Regions from separate parts of the Paraburkholderia sp. D15 genome, predicted to be linked through region 1. Evidence: predicted binding sites of a transcription regulator. Region 1 holds the regulator's gene; the other holds the start of a gene.
The links. Region 1 encodes LexA, which represses DNA repair genes until DNA is damaged. Its sites were predicted from a motif close to ACTGTATNNNNATACAGT; they were not measured.
Positions count from the first base shown of each region.

Region 2: LFL96_RS14380 (ATP-dependent helicase) is a predicted target of LexA. The motif match lies at 2,051-2,068, and genes of this name have one in related genera.

Region 1 is NZ_CP110395.1:2,558,151-2,563,846, reverse strand. Features, by position in the region: gene nodI (nodulation factor ABC transporter ATP-binding protein NodI) at 1-702, opposite strand, end outside; gene LFL96_RS10945 (universal stress protein) at 1,144-1,608, shown strand; gene LFL96_RS10940 (DUF2939 domain-containing protein) at 1,632-2,297, opposite strand; gene LFL96_RS10935 (hypothetical protein) at 2,494-2,838, opposite strand; gene lexA (transcriptional repressor LexA) at 3,106-3,756, opposite strand; gene LFL96_RS10925 (sulfate ABC transporter substrate-binding protein) at 4,081-5,121, shown strand; gene cysT (sulfate ABC transporter permease subunit CysT) at 5,321-5,696, shown strand, end outside.
Region 2 is NZ_CP110395.1:3,335,452-3,341,147, forward strand. Features, by position in the region: gene LFL96_RS14380 (ATP-dependent helicase) at 1-1,970, opposite strand, end outside; gene LFL96_RS14385 (hypothetical protein) at 2,314-2,577, opposite strand; gene LFL96_RS14390 (hypothetical protein) at 2,622-3,083, opposite strand; gene LFL96_RS14395 (RNA-binding S4 domain-containing protein) at 3,397-3,615, shown strand; gene LFL96_RS14400 (MATE family efflux transporter) at 3,906-5,327, shown strand; gene LFL96_RS14405 (bile acid:sodium symporter family protein) at 5,637-5,696, shown strand, end outside.

The sequences.
Region 1 (5,696 bases):
CTCGATCACGTCGCAGCCGATCTCCGACGCGATCAGCGCATCCGGCGCGCCCTCGGCGATCTTGCGGCCTTCCTCGATCACGCACAGGCGGTCGCACAGCCGTTCGGCTTCCTCCATGAAATGCGTGGTCAGCAGAATCGTCTTGCCGCGCGCGAGCAGCGAGCGCAGCCGCTCCCAGATCAGATGCCGGGCCTGCGGATCGAGACCGGTGGTCGGTTCGTCCATGATCAGCACGTCGGGATCGTTGACGAGCGCGCGCGCCAGCGTCAGACGCCGCTTCATGCCGCCCGACAGTTCGCTCACGCGCGCATCCGCCTTGCTTTCGAGGCGCGCGAATTCGAGCAGCGACGGCACCATCGCGCGGCATTGCGCGGCGCTCAATCCGAAGTAGCGGCCGAACACCAGCAGGTTCTCGCGCACCGTGAAATCGGGATCGAGGTTGTCGAACTGCGGCACCACGCCCACGCGCGCCCGGGCGACGCGCGCGCGGCCCGGAATCGGTTCGCCGCACAGACGGATGGCACCGGCGTCCGGCGCCGCGATGCCGAGCAGCATGCGCAACGTGGTGGTCTTGCCCGCGCCGTTCGGGCCGAGCAGGCCGAAGCATTCGCCGGCATCGACATGAAACGACAGACCGTCGACGACCGTCTTCTCGCCGTAGCGTTTTTCAACCTGATGAAACTCGATGGCAGCGTCGGACATGGATCGAGGAAAGCTCCGGTAAGAGGTGCGGCTTGCGTGTGACGGATGCCGCCGGCGTGAGGCGATCCGGCGGTCCGGCGGTCCAGCGTTCCGGCTCGCGCGATTGGCATGGACGGCTCGCGTGGCACGAGCGCAACGCATGCCACGAGTGGCCGGTTGGCACGCTCGCCGCGCGTCGCCGCGAAGGCCGCCTATTCTAGGGCATCGCCAGGCTGGCAAAGGGCGTCGTCCCGATGTGCAGCAGGGCTTTCGTGCAGTGCGGCATGGGGTTGCACGGCCGGTTCGCTTTGCTACCTATCACCGCCAATCCCCCTACGCACCGGTTTAGGGCGCGATGGGCGGGTGCGCGTCGCACGGTTAGCGTTTTCCATCCCTTGCAAGCTGAATTGCGGCGCACCATGATTGATTCAGACCGTGCGCTCCGCGCGGAGGGAGAAAATCATGGCGAGCTACCAGAAAATCCTGCTGTGCTACGACGGCTCGCGCGAAGGCCGCAAGGCATTGCGTTGCGGCGCCGATCTGGCGTTGGATCTGAAAGCCGAAACGCATTTGCTGTCCGTGGTGGATATGCGTTCTAGCATCGCGCAAAGCGCGGGCCTGCTGACCGATGTGGCGTGCGGGAGCTTCGAGAAATCCGCTCGCGATATCTTGCAGGAAGGCGTGGACTGGCTCACCGAGCGCGGCGTGAGCGCGCAGGGGCACTTTGCGTTCGGCCATCCGATCGACGAGATCGCGAACCTGGCCAACGAGTTGCACGTCGACCTCGTGGTGGTCGGCCATCGCTGCCGCACCGGCTTGTCGCGATGGTGGATGGGCGCCGGCAACACGCCGCTGCTCGACCGGATTTCGTGCAGCATTCTGGTGGCGTGTTCGTCGTCGGCGGAGCAGGAGCAGGCGGCGGCCTGATCCGGCCGGCCCGCGAGCGGCCATTACTCGTTCAGGTCCACCGCGGCCAGCTTCCACGTGAACAGGCCTTCGCGCGCGAAGATCGCCGAATAACGCGCGTCGCCCGCGCCATGCTGGTACGTGACGACGAACTCGTTGAGGCCGCGATAGCCCGCCGTGGTCTGGGGCGGTTGCGGCGGCGTGGGGGTTGCCGGTGTGCCGGATGGTTGCGTTGACGGTGTTGATGGCGTTGCCGGGGCGGGCGCGGTTGCGCCCGGCGCCGCATCCGATGCGGGCGGCACGGCAGGCGCGGGCGGCCGCTCGCCAGGATTGCCGCGTGGCGGCATGCCGTTGAGCAACGCGGCGACGCCGTCCGGCGTCGCATACGCATCCACGAGCGGACCGATCAGCGCAACGCCGATCATCGCGCCGATGGCGGCAAACGGATTGCCGCTGCCGTGCTGGTCCAGGCGGCGCGTCAACAGGCCGGTCACCTGTTGTTTCAGGCTGTCGCGCAATGCGGGAAAGTCGACGTATTGATTGACGGTCTGCGCGTCGCGCGCATCCGCCGCGCGTTTGAGATTGTTCAACGCGATATACGGCGACGCATAAGCGAACCCGAGCGCGGCAATCACCACGACCACGATCAACGTCACGATCAGCGGGCGGGTGGCGCTGCCTTTCATCGGTGCGTTCGAGCGTCGGTTCATTCGGGTCCTGGTTCGCGGGGTCCTGGTTCGCGGGGGCAATCGCGGGGTGAATCGGATTGAAGCGGGCATCGCGCGGAATTCTCCATCGAATGTGATCTAACGTGGACCACGGCCACGCCAAAACGATCCCTGCGCGACATCCGGCGTTATACCCGATGTGATACCCAGCGTCATATCAAAGCGACAATCCGAACCTTCAGGCTTCGACGGCTGCGCCCTGCACATTCGCTTCTTCGGCGATACACCGGTCGATCATGCGGCACACCGCGTCCACGGTGCCGACCATGATCAGCCGCGATGGACCGTGATAGACGCGCACCGGCGCACGGCGCGCCGGCTCGGCGGTATTCAGGCCCGAGTTCAGCGACACGCGTGCAAACGCCGGCAGCGCGGAGGGCAGGCTCGATGCGCCGTCGGCGGAATCGAACAGCGATGGCGTGCTCGCCGCCGATGCCTCGATCAACGAGCAGGGCACCAGCTTGCGCAGATGACGCAGACGGCCGAACTGACGGAAGGGCAGCAGACGGGCAAGGCGTTCCATGATTCTCTCCAGGCGATGCAACGATGATGCAACGTGAGTGCGGCGGTAACGCCGCTTTAACGCTGGCTTCGAGCGTCGCCCAACGTACGGGCGTGTTTCGACAGACGGCGTGGAAACACGCCGTCACGCAGAAAAGAAACCAACGTGAATGCCTGCGGCTCAATCCCGGACGATTCACGAGCCAGCCGCGAGAGCTAGCTTCGATGACGCGGGGATTCAACCGCTGAGGACCCGCCGCCGAAACACTGACGAACCCTCGACGACCGCTTAAAACTCGCTCGGCCGTATCAGTCCGACGGCGATCCCTTCCAGCGCGAATTCCGCACTGCCGGTCTCGACGAAGATGTTGTCGTAGTCGGGGTTCTCCGCAATCAGCTCGATACCGTTCGGCCGACGCTTCAGACGCTTGACGGTCACATCGTCACCCAGCCGCGCGATGATGATCTGGCCGTCTTTCGCCTCGCTTTTCTTCTGCACCGCGAGCAGGTCGCCGTCGAAGATGCCCGCGTCGCGCATGGACAGCCCGCGCACCTTCAACAGGTAATCGGGCTTGCTCGAGAACAGCGCCGGGTCGCACGCGTAATGCTGCGAGATATGTTCCTGCGCGAGGATCGGGCTACCCGCCGCGACCCGCCCGATCAGCGGCAACGACAACTGCATGATGCTGGCGTGCGGCAGCGTGAACTGATGCGGCGAATCTTCCTGCCCGCTCAGCAGCCGGATGCCACGCGAGGCGCCGGCCGCGAGTTCGATCACACCCTTGCGTGCCAGTGCGCGCAGATGCTCCTCGGCGGAGTTCGCGGAACTGAAGCCGAGTTCGGCGGCGATCTCCGCACGGGTGGGCGGAAAACCGGTGCGTTCGATCGCCCGGCGGATCAGATCGAACACCTGCTGCTGGCGTGCGGTGAGTTTGGTCATGGTCACTGTATGTATGAACAGGTGACTGTATTTTTATACAGTATTCCGCGCAATTCAAGCTTTACTTTAAGTTCGTCCTCCCGGACACCGCCGCGAGGTCGCGATAACGCCGGTAAACGGCGCTTGAACATCCGATTTCGCGTCGCAACGCCTTGTCTGGCTGTCATTACCACTTTTGCGTATTAAAGAATGAGGAAACATTATTTTTAATGATGAAAGCTCTTCGATAGACTGCCCTTCGAGTTGGCGCTCATGTGCACGTGACCGCGACGTAGAACAACACCACACGCTGTTTCAGCGGACCACCACGCGGAGAAAGTTGACATGAATCACCGGAATACGGGGCTGGCAGGCAAGACGAAGAAACTCATCGCGGCACTCGCGCTCGGCGCGGCCGGCGCACTCGGCGCGATGGCGCAGGCACAGGCGGCCGACACGACGCTGTTGAACGTGTCCTACGACCCGACCCGCGAGCTGTACCAGGACGTCAATCAGGCATTCGGCAAGGAATGGAAGGCGAAGACCGGCGAGACGATCACCTTCAAGCAGTCGCACGGCGGCTCCGGCGCGCAGGCGCGCTCGGTGCTCGACGGCCTGCAGGCGGACGTCGTGACGCTGGCGCTGGCGTACGACATCGACGCGCTGGCCAGCAAGGGCCTGCTCGACAAGGGCTGGCAGAAGCGTCTGCCGGACAACGCGTCGCCGTACACGTCGACGATCGTGTTCCTGGTGCGCAAGGGCAACCCGAAGCACATCAAGGATTGGGACGATCTGACCCGGCCGGGCGTGTCGATCGTGACGCCGAATCCGAAGACCTCGGGCGGCGCGCGCTGGAACTACCTCGCGGCCTGGGCGTATGCCGAGCATCAGCCGGGCGGCAACGACCAGAAGGCGAAGGAATTCGTCGGCAAGCTCTACAAGAATGCCGGCGTGCTGGATTCGGGCGCGCGTGGCGCGACCACCAGCTTCGTGCAGCGCGGTATCGGCGACGTGCTGATCGCGTGGGAAAACGAAGCCTTCCTGTCGCTGAAGGAATTCGGTCCGGACAAGTTCGAAATCGTCGTGCCGTCGGTCAGTATCCTGGCCGAGCCGCCGGTGGCCGTGGTGGACAAGGTGGTCGACAAGCATGGCACCCGCAAGGTCGCCGAAGCGTATCTGAACTTCCTGTACAGCGAGGAAGGTCAGGAGATCGCCGCGCGCAACTTCTATCGTCCGCGTTCGAACAAGGTGCCGGCCGAACTGACCGCGAAGTTTCCGAAGCTGAAGCTGTACACCGTCGACGATTCGTTCGGCGGCTGGACCAACGCACAGAAGACGCACTTTGCCGACGGCGGCGTGTTCGATTCGATTTATCAACCGCAGTAAGCGAGCATTGTCCGCCGCCGCGGGCGGTGGGTAACACGCCGGTGCGGTAGCGCAGAAGATCGTGCAGGACCCTCGAGCGCGCCCATGGGCGCGCTTTTTGGCCGCCAGGGCCCGGCGGCCGCCGACCGGCGCGACGCGGTGAAAACCGCGCCGCGCCGGCCAACCGCAACGCAAGCCTCAACCCGAACGAGTAACCAGCATGACGACGTTGACCTTCCGAAAACCGAGCGCGTTGCCCGGTTTTGGCCTGACACTCGGCATCACCGTGGCGTATCTGAGCCTCGTGGTGCTGATCCCGCTGGCGGCGACTTTCCTGAAGACCGCCACGCTCGACTGGGCGCAGTTCGTGCGCGCGGTCACCTCGCCGCGTGTGCTCGCGTCGTATCGCCTGACGTTTTTCTCCGCGCTGGGCGGCGCGTTGATCAACGCGGTATTCGGCTTTCTGGTCGCGTGGGTGCTGGTGCGCTACACGTTCCCGTTCAAACGTATCGTCGATGCGGTGGTCGATCTGCCGTTCGCGCTGCCGACCTCGGTGGCCGGCATTTCGCTCGCTGCCGTCTACGCGGGCAACGGCT
Region 2 (5,696 bases), 780 kb from region 1:
GTGCCCAGATCGGACGGGATGCAGCCGTCGACACCGTTCAGCACGAACACGTTGCGCCACTCCTGCCCCTTCGCGGAATGGATGGTGGACAGGATCAGGTAGTCCTCGTCGAGCAGCGGCACACCGGATTCGCCGCTGGTGGCGTCGGGCGGATCGAGCGTCAGTTCGGTCAGGAAACGTTCGCGCGACGCATACGTACCCGCGATGCTCTCCATCTGCAGCACGTCCGCGTGACGGATCGCCGCGTCCTCGTGATTACGTTCGAGATGCGGCTCGTACCAGCGCCGCACCATTTCGAATTCGGCGGGCCACGGCGTCTGCCGGCCATACACGCTCGACATCAGCTTGACGAACGGATGCCAGTCCTCCTGCGCCCGCGCGGGCGGGGTGAACGCGGCTAGCGCGGCGGCGGCGGTGTCGATGGGATGGGTGGCCAGACCGCCGGTCGGATCGGTGGCGGCGTTGGCGTTCATACCACCACCCACACCACCCGCACGCGCGGCGATCTCGTCGAGCACTTTCGCCGCAGTCGCCGGCCCCACGCCCGGCAGCAGTTGCACGACGCGAAAACCCGCGACGCGGTCGCGCGGATTTTCCGCCCAGCGCAGCACGGCGAGCACATCCTTGACGTGCACCGAATCGAGAAACTTCAGTCCGCCGAACTTCACGAACGGGATGTTGCGCCGGGTCAGCTCGACCTCCAGCGCGGCGCTGTGATGCGCGGCGCGGAACAGCACGGCCTGCGACTTGAGCTTGACGCCCTGCTCGCGCGCTTCGAGCACCTGTTCGACGACGTAGCGCGCCTGATCGGCTTCATCGGCGACGGTGACGAGGCGCGGACGCTGCGCCGACGCCTTGTCCGTCCATAAATTCTTCGTGTAACGCTCGCTGGCCAGCTCGATCACCGCGTTCGACGCCGCGAGGATCGGCTCCGTCGACCGGTAATTGCGTTCGAGCGTGATCTGCCGCGCGGGCGGATCGAACTGCGCCGGGAAATCGAGGATGTTGCGCACCGTTGCGCCGCGAAACGAATAGATCGACTGGGCGTCGTCGCCGACCACGGTCAGACCGCGGCCGTCGGGCTTCAGCGCGAGCAGGATCGACGCCTGCAGCCGGTTGGTGTCCTGATATTCATCGACCAGCACATGGTCGAAGCGCGCCGACAGATCCGCCGCGATCGCCGGCTCGGCGGCCATATGCGACCAGTAGAGCAGCAGATCGTCGTAGTCGAGCACGCTCTGCTTCTGTTTCGCATCGACGTAGGCGGCGAACAGGCGGCGCAGATCGTCCTCCCATTCGCGGCACCACGGGAACGCGTGGTCGAGCACGTGCGTCAGCGACGCTCCCGTATTCACGACGCGCGAATAGATCGCGAAGCAGGTGCTCTTGGCCGGGAAGCGCCGCTCTTTGGCGGACAAGCCGAGCTCGTGTCGCACCAGGTTCATCAGATCGGCGGAATCCTCGCGGTCGTTGATCGTGAAGGCGGGCGCGAGACCGATCAAGTCCGCGTATTCGCGCAGCAGGCGCGCGCCGACGCTGTGAAACGTGCCCGACCACGTGAGCCCCTGCGCGAGCGCGGCGCGCGCGCCGAGTGCCGCCCCGGCGATGCGCGTGACCCGGCGCGTCATTTCCAGCGCGGCCCGGCGCGAAAAAGTCAGCAGCAGGATGCGGCGCGGATCGGCGCCCTTCACCACCAGATTCGCAACGCGGTGCGCGAGCGTATTGGTCTTGCCGGAGCCCGCGCCCGCGATCACCAGCAACGCGCCGGACGGCGCGTTCGGCGTGTCGGCGCCGTATTCGGCAGCCTCGCGTTGCGCGGCGTTGAGTTTGGCGAGCCAGTCGGCGGCGGGGTTGGCGTTGTCCGTGGCGCTGTGGGGTGCGTCGGGTGTTTCGGACGCACCCGCGGCATGGGTTGCGTTCGCCGTACGGGCGCTGGCGGACACGTCGAGCGTATCGGCCAGATTGGCCATATCGGCGGATGGCAGCGAGGGATTGGCGACGGGATGCACGTGGATTCAGGCGCGGGCGTGATTTCGGGATAGCGACGCACACTGTATATCCATACAACCCCGGCAGACAAGCGACCCTTATTTTCGCGATGCTGCGGCACATACTTCCGCTTCAACCGTTGGCCTAAAGCGGCCACGGCCGGCGCCTCACCACTCGATCAACCACTCGACCGCCCACGCTTCGCACAAGCATCCACGCAAAAAATGGCCCGTCACGCTTGCGCGTGACGGGCCATTTTTCTTTCCACCGGACACAAGGCAGTGTGCGAAGCGCACTCACATCATCCGCCCTGCTACCGCCGTCTTACTGCTTCTTCGCATCCTTCACGTTGGCGTCGGCGTTCGCCTTGTCGGCGTCAGCCTGCGCGTCCGTTTTCTTCTTGTCGGCCTTGGCCTGCGCGACGGACGACTTCTTGTCCGCCTTCGCCTGTTCCTTCGCGGCCTTCTTGTCCGCATGCGTGACCGGCGCGGCGGCCGGGTCGCTCGCCTGCGCGAACGCCACGGACGACAGACACCCCGCGATCAGCGCGGCGCAGATCTGGTTTCGGGTCGATTGAATCATGCTCATGCGGCACCTCCGTTCAAGGCCTTATCGATGACTAACAACGGCGATCAATGCTTCACATCGCTGCCGTCGGACTGGTCGCCCGTCTGGCCTTGCATGTTCATCTTCATTTCATTGTTGGCGGTCTGCTTGTCCGCCTTCTGGTTGATCTTGGCGTCGCGCACCTGCTCCTTGTACTGGGTCTTGGCGGCCTTCTGCTGATCCTTCAGCTCGGCCTTCGACGCCTTCTTCGACGCGCGGTAGTCGGCATTGGCCTTGGCGTTCGCTTCGCGCTTCTGCACCAGCGGATCGGTCGAGCCCGGCGCCGTCAGACGGGTCGGAGCGGGCGTCGGCGGCTGCACGCCGGCGGCGGCGGGCGCCATGGTCGTGGCGTCGGCGCCCGGCGCCTGCATCTGGGTTTGCGCCTGCACATCCGCGCCGGCGGCGGGTTGCGCGGTCTGCGCGACAGCCGCGGTCGCGGCGAAAGCGGTCACGGCGGTACCGATCAGGAGCGTACGAATCTGGGTCATGGTTCAATTCCTCTCTAAAGTTGTTGTGACCGGGGCGTCGTATCCGGCGCGGCGCGGCTCGATGACGACAACGCCTTGCCCTGCCTCGCCCGGTCTTCTCGCTTCGGAACATATCCAGCAAGCTTGCCTACAGAACCGAACTTTACGAGTGAATTTCCAAAGCAGCGATCGCTGTTACGGAAGGTTTCACTTTCCGACAATTGCACAACATCTGCTTGCAATTGCCTACACGTCGTCTGTCGTGCGGACGGGTTTCGTCCGCGGACAGCTTCTGGCTTATGATGCGAACCCTTTGCCTGAAGGTGCAAACGCCATGCCCAACCTCGATTTCACGCTGACCGGCGACTACGTCGAACTGCACAATCTCCTGAAGATAACGGGCCTCGCGGAGAGCGGCGGCCAGGCAAAAATGATGGTCGCGGACGGCGCGGTGACCGTCGACGGCCAGGTCGAAACGCGTAAAACCTGCAAAATCCGCGCGGGCCAGGCGGTGTTGATCGGCGATACGCGCATCGCGGTTCACGAAGGCTGAGGGCGCGGTTGCGCTCGCGAGGCTTCGGCCGTCCCGTCCGGAAATTCGGAGGACCGCGCGCACCAAAATCGTGCCTCGGTCATCGACAGCGCCGCGCGCAGGCAATAAGCTGTCTGTTTCGACAGATGACAAACGGCTGACACGATCGGCTCGCGACTGTCCGACGCTTCGCTGACGTGCCACGCGCCGGCCTTGCCGGGTCGCTGCCGCTCCTGCTGGCGCTGTCTTTCGCTGTCTTTCGCTGTCTGTCGCTGCCCCCCGTTCAGACGCTTTCGCCGCCAGGCGTTCCCATGACTCAATCCAGCTTCTCCCGGGCCGCCGCCCGGCCGCCGACGCTTTCCCGCCACGCCGCCGACACTGCGCGGCTCGCCGCTCCGCTCGCCATCGCGCAGCTCGCGCAAATGGCGATGGCCGTCACCGACACGATCCTGCTCGGCTCGCTCGGCCCCGACGCGCTCGCCGCCGGCGGTCTCGGCGCGAACCTCTTCTTCGTCGTGGTGACGCTGCTGCAAGGCGTGCTGACCTCGGTCAGCGTGAGCGTGTCGCACGCGCGCGGCGCGCAGGACGAAGGCCGCGTGCCGCATATCTACTGGACCGGCTTCGTGCTGTCGGTGCTGCTGTCGGTGCCGGCCTTCGCATTGCTGTCGTTCGCCACGCCGGTCCTGCTCGCCTTCGGCGAACCCGCGCTGCTCGCGCACAACGTCGGCGAATACGCGTCGGTGCTGCGCTGGGGCTCGCTCGGCAGCCTGATCGGCGTCGGTCTGATGCGCTCGTTCCTGCCGGCGATCGGCGCGGCCAGGCGCCTGCTGTGGGTGTCGCTGATCAGCGTCGGCGTGAACGGCTTTCTCAACTACGGGCTGATTCACGGCGCGTTCGGCTTGCCGCGGCTCGGCTTTCTCGGCTCGGCGGCGGCCACGTCGATCACGGTCTGGCTGAGCGCGTTGCTGCTGATGGCGCTGCTGCATCTGCGGCCGCGCTATCGGCATTTCGTCGTCGCGACGCGACCCAACGTGCCGCTGATGGGCGAGTTGTTCGGCATCGGCTGGCCGGTGGCGATCACTTATGGCGTCGAATCCACGCTGTTTCTCGCCACCGGCCTGATGGTCGGCCTGCTCGGCGAGTCGCAGCTGGCCGCGCATCAGATCGCCTTGAACGTGGCGTCGGCGGCGTTCATGGTGCCGCTCGCGATCGGCCAGGCGGCGAACGTGCGCGTCGGCTTCTGGTCCGGCGCCGGACAGCCGCTCGCCGCGCGTCACGCGGGTTTCGTCGCGCTGGCGCTGGGCGTCGGCTTCATGACGCTGTCGGGCATCGTGCTGATCGCGGCGCCGCACTGGATTGTCGGCCTGTATCTGCATCTCGACGATCCGGCCAACGCCGCCACCATCCAGCTGGCGAGTTCGCTGCTCGGCGTGGCGGCGATTTTCCAGATCGTCGACGGCATGCAGACGGTGGGCTCCGGCTGTCTGCGCGGCCTGAAGGACACGCGCGTACCGATGATCGCCGCCGCGTTCGGTTACTGGGTGATCGGCTTTCCGACCGGGTACACGCTCGCGTTTCACTTCGGGCTGGGCGCGCGCGGTTTGTGGTGGGGACTGGCCGCGGGGCTCGCGAGCGTCGCGTTGCTGATGACGCTGCGCTTTCACAGGCTGAGTCTGCGGCGTGTGCCGGATGCGGCGCAGACGGCCGGCACGCCGCCGAACGCGTCTACTTGAGTGAAGCGGACGGATCGGTGAAAGCGGCGGCTTGCCGGTCCGGACAGCAGTGCATCGGTGTAAGCGGGACCACGCCGGCATTAACGAACAGAACGCCATCTGGTTGCACGCGCAACCGTCCGCACACGGCAACCGCACGACAACCACACAGCAAGCGCACGGCAACCGCACCGCGCCAGCTAAAATGCGCGCTCGGCCGCCGCCGCGCCCACTCACGCCAACGCCAACGCCCCGTCATCCGACCGACCTCACTTCGCGCGATGAATCCATCGCGGCAAAGCGATAAAAAAGAATCAAGGACCACCCGTCATGCTCGCCCGCGTCACCCGTCTGTTTCCGCTCTGGGCCGTGCTCGTCTCGATCGCCGCC